2 regions of the Streptomyces sp. NPDC028298 genome follow, and region 1 is predicted to be linked to the other one. Evidence: riboswitches for the same ligand, from Rfam matches in the RefSeq annotation. Region 1 holds a riboswitch; the other holds the start of a gene.
What was found. A riboswitch is a leader RNA that binds a small molecule or an ion and turns the genes downstream of it on or off. The one in region 1 is predicted to bind cyclic di-AMP.
Positions count from the first base shown of each region.

Region 2: another riboswitch for cyclic di-AMP. It lies ahead of ACZ4TO_RS15755 (C40 family peptidase); the one in region 1 lies ahead of ACZ4TO_RS20670 (C40 family peptidase).

Region 1 covers NZ_JBVHTL010000004.1:364,924-369,102, reverse strand. Annotated here, with positions in the region: gene pcrA (DNA helicase PcrA) at 1-1,352, opposite strand, end outside; cyclic di-AMP (ydaO/yuaA leader) riboswitch at 1,745-1,913, shown strand; gene ACZ4TO_RS20670 (C40 family peptidase) at 1,922-3,103, shown strand; gene ACZ4TO_RS20665 (tellurite resistance/C4-dicarboxylate transporter family protein) at 3,237-4,179, shown strand, end outside.
Region 2 covers NZ_JBVHTL010000003.1:125,201-129,379, forward strand. Annotated here, with positions in the region: gene ACZ4TO_RS15740 (DUF397 domain-containing protein) at 18-242, opposite strand; gene ACZ4TO_RS15745 (helix-turn-helix domain-containing protein) at 254-1,111, opposite strand; gene ACZ4TO_RS15750 (ATP-binding protein) at 1,324-1,785, shown strand; gene ACZ4TO_RS15755 (C40 family peptidase) at 2,048-2,521, opposite strand; cyclic di-AMP (ydaO/yuaA leader) riboswitch at 2,525-2,697, opposite strand; gene ACZ4TO_RS15760 (hypothetical protein) at 3,059-3,364, opposite strand; gene ACZ4TO_RS15765 (ATP-dependent Clp protease proteolytic subunit) at 3,372-4,007, opposite strand.

The DNA of each region.
Region 1 (4,179 bases):
CCGACGCGGATGAAGATCTCTTCGAAGACACGGGACTGCGCGTTCGTGCGGTAGAAGACCGCGACGTCGCCGGCCCTGGCGTCGCCCGCGTCGGTGAGGCGGTCTATCTCTTCGGCGACGAACTGGGCCTCGTCGTGCTCGGTGTCCGCGACGTAGCCCGTGATGTTCGAGCCGGCGCCCGCGTTGGTCCACAGGTTCTTGGGGCGGCGGGACTCGTTGCGCTCGATGACCGCGTTGGCGGCGGACAGGATCGTCTGGGTGGAGCGGTAGTTCTGCTCCAGGAGGATCGTCGTCGCGTTCGGGTAGTCCTCCTCGAACTGGAGGATGTTGCGGATGGTCGCGCCGCGGAAGGCGTAGATCGACTGGTCCGCGTCACCCACGACGCACAGCTCGGCCGGAGGCAGGTCGTACTCGCTGGGCGGTACGTCCACGGGGTGCTCGGAGGTCCCCACGAGTTCGCGGACGAGGGCGTACTGGGCGTGGTTGGTGTCCTGGTACTCGTCGACGAGGACGTGCCGGAAGCGGCGGCGGTAGTGCTCGGCGACGTCCGGGAAGGCGCGCAGCAGGTTGACCGTGGTCATGATCAGGTCGTCGAAGTCGAGCGCGTTGGCCTCGCGCAGCCTCGACTGGTACATCGCGTACGCCTGGGCGAGGGTCTTCTCGAAACCGTCGGCGGCCTGGGCGGCGAAGTCCTCCTCGTCGATCAGCTCGTTCTTCAGGTTCGAGATCTTGGCGCTGAACGACTTCGGCGGGAACCGCTTGGGGTCGAGGTCGAGATCACGGCAGACGAGGGCCATCAGGCGCTTGGAGTCGGCGGCGTCGTAGATCGAGAAGGACGAGGTGAAGCCGAGGGTCTTGCTCTCGCGGCGGAGGATGCGGACGCAGGCGCTGTGGAAGGTCATCACCCACATCGCGTTGGCGCGCGGGCCGACGAGCGCCTCGACACGCTCCTTCATCTCACCGGCGGCCTTGTTGGTGAACGTGATCGCGAGGATCTGGCCGGGGTGGACGTCGCGCTCGCCCAGCAGGTGCGCGATGCGGTGGGTGAGCACACGCGTCTTGCCCGAGCCGGCGCCGGCCACGATGAGCAGCGGGGAGCCGGAGTGCACCACGGCCGCGCGCTGGTTCTCGTTCAGTCCGTCCAGCAGGGCCGCGGGGTCCACGGCGGGCCTGGGCGCGCCGTCGCGGTAGTACGCGTCCCGGCTCGGCGGCAGGTCGAACTTCCCGCCGAACAGATCGTCCGGAACCGGCTCCGGTACGTGATCGTCCTCGGGCGGCGGCGGGTGTTCGTCCTCGTGGCCCGCGGAGGGCTTGAGGTTCGCCAGGAAGCTGTCGTCAAAGAGGCTGCTCATCGCTCTCCGAGTCTAGGCCGCCCCACTGACAGCCCGCCGCCACCCCGAGAACTCGGCCCGAAGTCGTGACGAGGCGCCCGGCGGACACCAAGTAAGCCCCCTGCCCTCGCCGAGACCCCACTCCGCGACCGTGCGCGACCGTACGGGCACCTGGCGTGAAGGGTCGCCCCGGACCGTGGTCGAGGCATGCGCTCGTCGCCGCCCGCGCCGCACCCGCGTCACCTGTGGCGTCTGCCGCACCTGGCGCACTGCCGCACTGCCGCTCTGCCACACCTGGCGAATGGTCACGAAAATGTATCGGACGTATCGGGCATCAACCTTCACACGGGCCACACCCGTTGGCTAGCGTGCTCGAAGGCCGCTCGACCGCATCCGGCGAACTCCGCCGGGCCGGGCGGCCTCCGCCGAATCCGGTGTGCCGCGAGGCCCCGGAGCCGGGGACCCACCGACTTTGGGGTGAATCGGTCCAACCGCCCCGTGGGGCACGGACCGTAGGGCAGCCTTCCGGAACCACCCGCCCGAACCCGACAGCTAACTCGGCAGGCGGATGACGGAAGGAGTCGCCTCTCTTGGCGTCACACCGCAAGGCGCGTCCCACCGGCACGCGCATCGGGGGCATACGGACCCCCTTCCTCGCCACAGCGGCACTCACCTCCGTGGCCCTGCTCTCCCAGACCGCCGACGCCACCCCCTCGGCCGAGCCCCGGCCCAGCATCGAAGAGGTCTCCAAGAAGGTCGACGACCTCTACCACCAGGCCGAGACCGCCACCGACAAGTACAACGCGACCCGGGAGAAGACCGCCGAGCAGCGCAAGCGCGTCGACACCCTGCTCGACGACGTCGCCCAGCGCACCGAGAAGCTCAACAGCGCGCGCGAGGAACTGGGAACGTTCGCCGCTGCGCAGTACCGCACGGGGGCCGCCGCGCCCTCCACCGCGACCCTGCTGCTCGCCGACAACCCCCAGGACTACTTCGACCAGACCCAGTTGATGAGCCGCCTGACGACCCGCCAGAAGGCGGCCGTCGACGACTACATCACGGAGCAGGCGGCCACCACCAAGAAGCGGACGGAGGCCACCGAGAGCCTGGAGTCGCTGACCGCCTCACAGAAGGCGCTCAAGACGTCCAAGGCCGACGTGCAGCGCAAGCTCTCCGAGGCCCGGGATCTGCTCTCGAAGCTGAACTCCGAGGAAAAGGCGCGGCTGGCGGCGATCGAGAAGAAGAAGCGGGAACAGGCCGCGGCCAAGGCGGCGGAGCTGGCGAAGCAGCAGGCCGCCGCAGAGAAGGCCGCCCAGTCGCAGTCCTCGTCGGACGGCACGGCCGACCCGGCCACCGGCTCGGCCGCCGGCTCGACGGCCGGGTCGTCGTCGGGATCGACGACCACGGGCTCCTCGTCGAAGGCGGCGGAGGCGCTCGCGTTCGCCCGCGCGCAGATCGGCAAGCCGTACGTCTGGGGCGCCACCGGCCCGGACTCCTACGACTGCTCGGGCCTGACCCAGGCCGCCTGGAAGGCCGCGGGCGTCAGCCTCCCGCGCGTCACCTACGACCAGGTGAACGCCGGCACGACGGTCTCCCTCGCCGACGCCCGGCCCGGCGACCTGGTCTTCTTCTACGACGACATCAGCCACGTCGGCATCTACATCGGCGACGGCATGATGATCCACGCGCCGAAGCCGGGAGCGTACGTCCGCGAGGAGTCGATCTACTACGACGGCACCTCGGCGATCCACAGCGTGGTGCGCCCGGCGTAGCCCGGACGCGGAAGCCCGTGCCGCGGGGCACGCGCGCCGGGGTCTGCCGATCCCCGCGCGCGTGCCCCGCGTTTTCGTCGCCGCCCGCGCGTGGCCCGCCCGCAACCGCTCGACGGGTCCCTAGCATCGACGCATGCCAGACACACCGGACATGACGGACACCATTCCGCTCCGCGCCTGGTGGGCGGGGTGGGCCCCCGCCGCCGGCGCCGCCGTCATGGCCACCGGCATCCTCTCGACCGGGCTGTACCTGACCGGCTACGAGGTCCTGTCGCGGATCGCGCTGGTCCTCGCGTCGCTCGCCTGGGTCGGGCTCGCCTCGGACTTCCTCGCCCGACTGGTGGGCGACCGGGCGCAATGGGTGCGACGGGCCGCCGCCCCCGCGGGGCTCGACGCGGTCGCGGCGACCACCGTGCTCGGCACCCGGTTCGCGACCCTTGGATGGCGGACGCTCGCCGAGGTCCTGCTCGCGCTGTCGGCCGTGCTCTGGCCGGTCCTGCTGCTGACCGTGCTGCGGCACTGGCGGCGCCGCATGGCGGGAGAGGTGTTCCTCGTCTGCGTCGCCACGCAGGGGCTCTCGGTCCTCGGCTCGACGATCGCCGCCGAGGTGGGCTCGGACTGGCTGGCGCACGCCGCGATGACGCTGTTCTGGGTGGGGGTCGCGCTCTACGTCGTATCGTTCGCGAACTTCGACCCGCGGGAGGTGCGGAAGGGCGCCGGGGACCACTGGATCGCGGCCGGCGCGCTGGGCATCTCGGCGCTGGCCGGGGCCGGGCTCGTCGTGGCGCACGACGTGAATCCGTATCTGTGGAACAACGACGACCAGGGCGTCCTGCGCGCCACGACCGGCGCGCTGCTCGTGCTGGACCTCGTCTGCTACTTCCTGCTGGCCGTCGCGGAGGTGGTGTGGCCGCGCCCGCGGTACGACGTACGGCGCTGGTCGTCCGTCTTCCCGATGGGGATGTCGGCGGTGGCCACGCTCGCGGTCTCGGCCGCCCTCGACGTCTTCTGGCTCAAGGGGACCGGGCAGGTGCTGCTGTGGATCGCGGTGGCGGCCTGGCTCCTGGCGGTCGTGG
Region 2 (4,179 bases), on a different contig from region 1:
CGGTGAACCGTGCGGGGTCAGTTCAGCCCGGTGATGAACCCCTCCCAGACGTCCGGGGTGAACAGCAGGGCGGGTCCCGCGGTGTTCTTGGAATCGCGCACCGCGACCATTCCGGACCAGGGTCCGGTGCCCGGGCGTGCGGTCTCGACGCAGTTGTTCATCCCGGTACTGCGACTGCTGCGCAGCCAGCGCACATGGAGCAGCGAAGTGCTGGAGGGTACGTACCGAGGCATTGCAGACATGACGTGCCTCCTTACGTGTCGTCGCCTATCGAGGCGATGTAGTCCAACGAGTCCTCGGGTGAAAGGGCGTGGAACTGAAGGGCGTTGAAGGCCTCGGCGTATGCCTGGAGGTCTTCTTTCCGTTCGAGATAGAGGCTACTCGTCAAGTGGTCGAGAACAACCACATCCAGATCGGTTGTGTTCGGAAATGAGAAGATAACGAAAGGGCCGGTCACGCCGATGTGCGCGCCGGCCGCGAACGGCAGTACCTGGAGCCGTACTTGAGGCAGCACGGCGGCCTCCCGCAGCCGGCGGAGCTGGCGTGCCATGACGTCGGGGCCGCCCACCTCACGGCGCAGCACGGCCTCGTCCAGGACGGCGGACAGTTCGAGCGGCGGGTCCGAGCGCAGCACGTCCTGCCGGGCCAGACGCACTTCGACCAGGGCGTCGAGCTTGCTCTCCTCCAGTCCGTCCACGGCGGCCCGCGTCACCGCGCGGGCGTACTCCGGTGTCTGCAGCAGACCGGGCACGACGGAGGTCTCCAGGGTGCGCATCGCGCTGGCGCCGGACTCCAGGCTGATGAAGTCCCGGTACTCCGGCGGGAGGACCCCGCGGTACGCGTGCCACCAGTGGTGGCGGCCGTTGACCTCGGAGCCCGCCAACACGACCAGGAGCCGGCGCAGTTCGGGATCCTCGACGCCGTACGCGTGCAACAGGCGTTCCACATCGGCCGGTTTCACCCCGCTGGTGCCGGTTTCGATGCGGCTCACCTTCGACTGGTGCCAGCCGAGCAGGCGGGCCGCCTCCCCGCTCGTGAGCCCCGTGCCCGCGCGCAGCGCGCGCAGTTCGGCTCCGAGCTTGCGGCGGCGCACCGCGGGACCGTGCTGCATGGCTGTTCTCCTTACTCCTTCCAAGTCGTCCGAATACGCTCTGCCGACGCAGAGTTCACCGCATCGAGCGACAGATATATGCATTACTCGGTGGATCGCACCCGCGACCGGCCCGGTAATGGCAGTCTGGCGCAAGCACCAGTCCGGGACCGTACTCGAACCATCCGCTCGGTGTCGGGCTCCGGTCCCGTGGGAAAGGGACGAACGTCGCCATGGCAGACCATCAGGAAGCATCCGTCACCCTGCCGAGCGAACCGGTCTCGGTTTCCGTGGCCCGAAATTTCGTCGCCGAAGTGCTGTCCGAATGGGGCCTGCCGGGGGACTGCGACGTCGCCGAGACCGTGCGGCTGATCGTGTCGGAACTGGCGACCAACGCCGTGCAGCACACGTTCGGGCAGTCGCCCACCTTCACGGTCGGCGTGCGTCTCGACCGGGAGGAGCGGCTGCTTATCGGGGTCACCGACAGCCATCCGCGCTTTCCGAAGCGGCTGCCCGCGGCCGTCCAGCAGGACAACGGCCGCGGCATGGTGATCATCCGTTGGCTCACCGCCGAATGCGGCGGCAGGCTCACCGTCGTACCGACCCGGGAGGGCGGCAAGACGGTCTCCATCGAGCTCCCGTGGACGGTGCCCGTCCAGCCGGTGCCGGCCGGGTGGCCGCCCCAGGAGCCCTGAGGGGCGCCGCCCCGAGGCGACCGGTCGTCATGGCCCTTGGGGCGGCGGCGGTCGTCAGCGGCCCATTGAGGCCGCGGCGGTCGGCAGTGGCATTGAGGGCGCGGCGGTCGTCAGTGGCCCCGTGAAAGCCGCGGCGGCCATGGTCGGCCCACAGGGGCCGCCCCCGGCCCCGGTCGGCCCGCGAGGGGCCGGGAGGGCGTCACGGCGGCCCTGAGGGCGCTCGCGCCGGGGCGGCGAGGGTCCGCCGCCCCGGGCGAAAGGGTCAGCCGACCCTGCCGTACCAGACGCTTCTCGTCCAGATCTTCTGGAGCTTCACCACTTCCCCGGTCTTCGGGGAGTGCCAGATCTTTCCCTTACCGGCGTAGATGCCGACGTGGTACACGTTCCGGCCCGAGTGGAAGAACACGAGGTCACCGGCCTTGCGGTGCGAGGCCGAGACATGGTGCGTCTTGTTGTACTGGGCCGCGGCCGTACGAGGCAGCTTCTTGCCCGCCTTCTTGTACGAGTAGAGCGTGAGCCCCGAGCAGTCGAAGCGGTGCGGTCCGGTGGCGCCCCACTGGTAGGGGGAGCCGTGCTTCGACGCCGCGACCTGGAGTGCCCGCGTCGCGACGGTGGCCGCCTCGGCGTCTGGTGCGACACCGGGAACCACCAGGCTGCCGCCGACGGCGGCAAGTGTGAGCGCCGAGGCCGTACCGGCCCGGGTCCACAGCGACGGGACACGATTGAGCGCAGTCATGCGCAACCCTTCGTCAGCCGCCTGTGAAGGATGACCTGTCGGATTCGGGCTGGCGAAGTTGCCCGGCCGCTGCTGCGGCTTCACCCCAAGGGCCGCCCGGAACTGTTCCGGCGACCCGTCTAGCTGGGTCCTCCACTCCTGCCGATCCACTCCTGTCGACCGGGCATCCGGGCGGCGGCAGGACTCGGCGTCCGCCCGGACCGCCCCGCCGCTGTGGCGGGGGCTTGTCGTCGGAAGGGATCTTCACTCATCAGAGTCGGAAAATCCGAGCGGAACCGGTGTTTTGTGGGCTTACTCACCACTCGACTGTTCGAGTGAACACCCCTCCGTTCGAGCACGTGTTGGGGACGGCGATGAGGCCCGCACCTGCGACGACGGGGCCCATCCGGCGTCCGGACTCAGCGTGTTGCGCAACTCGGAGGGGTCAGGGAAGGGACCGATGAATACGCCGTCAGGGGGTACACCATCCGGTCCGTTTGAGTCGTGGTCCGGACGTCATGCCGCTTCGGCGCGGGCCGGCCCGTCGGTGGGGGTCCGTCAACTTCCGGACTCGGGAGGCACCGTGACCCGGGCCGCCCGCCGCTCTCCGCCGAGCACCCGCAGGGCCTGCGCCAGCGTCGGGGCGTGCACCTCGCTCTCGCCCCGCTGATGCATCAGCGTGAGCGCGTCCCGCAGGGCCTCCGCCTTGCCGACCAGTGCCTGAGCCGCCCTCAGGCCGCGATAGGTGTCTCCGGGGCGGGAGGGGTTGATCCGGCCGAGGAGGTCGACGACGTCGAGATAGCGGTCGATGAGTTCGGCCTCCGCGCGGGTCAGCGCGGGCAGCGGGGGAAGGTCCGGGATCATCGGCCGCTCACCTCGCGCCGGGCGTGTCGAGCGCGGACCTGCGGCTCGGGACGATCCGGTCGATCAGCCCGTAGGCCAGGGCCTCCGGCGCGTCGAGGATCCTGTCGCGCTCGATGTCCGCCGCGACCTGCTCCGGACTCCGGCCCGTGTGGCGCCCGAGCATCTCCTCCAGCGTCCGACGGGTCCGCAGCAACTCCTCGGCCTGGATGAGCAGGTCGCTCGCCTGGCCCTGGAGCGGCTCGGCCGCCGACGGCTGGTGGAGCAGGAAGCGGGCCCCCGGCAGTGCGAGCCGCTTGCCCGGAGTGCCGCCCGCCACCAGTACGGCCGCGGCCGAGGCCGCCCGGCCCAGGCAGACCGTCTCGACGTCGCAGGTGACGAACCGCATCGTGTCGTAGATCGCGGTCATCGCGGCGAAGGAGCCGCCGGGGGAGTTGATGTACAGCGAGATGTCCTGCTCGGGCGCCTGGTGTTCGAGGTACATGAACTGGGCCGTCACGTCGTTCGCCGACGTGTCGTCGATCGGCGTCCCGAGGAACACGATCCGCTCGCTGAGCAGCTTCGCGTACGGGTCCAGGGTCCGGTGTCCCGCGCTCGTGCGTTCCGTGAACTCGGGCAGGACATAGCGGGCGGACGGGCTGTCCATGGCGCGCCTCCTCAGATCGACGTCTGTAAAAAATGTACAGGACGTACGTCTCTGTGGAAGAGGGCCCTGCTGAGAGCAGAAACGGCGGCATGCCCGGACGGGAAGGTGGCCGAGGGTGCCGTGCGGGGGCCTGCCGGCGGGATCTCGCGCCCCGCGGAGTGCGGGAGGCCCG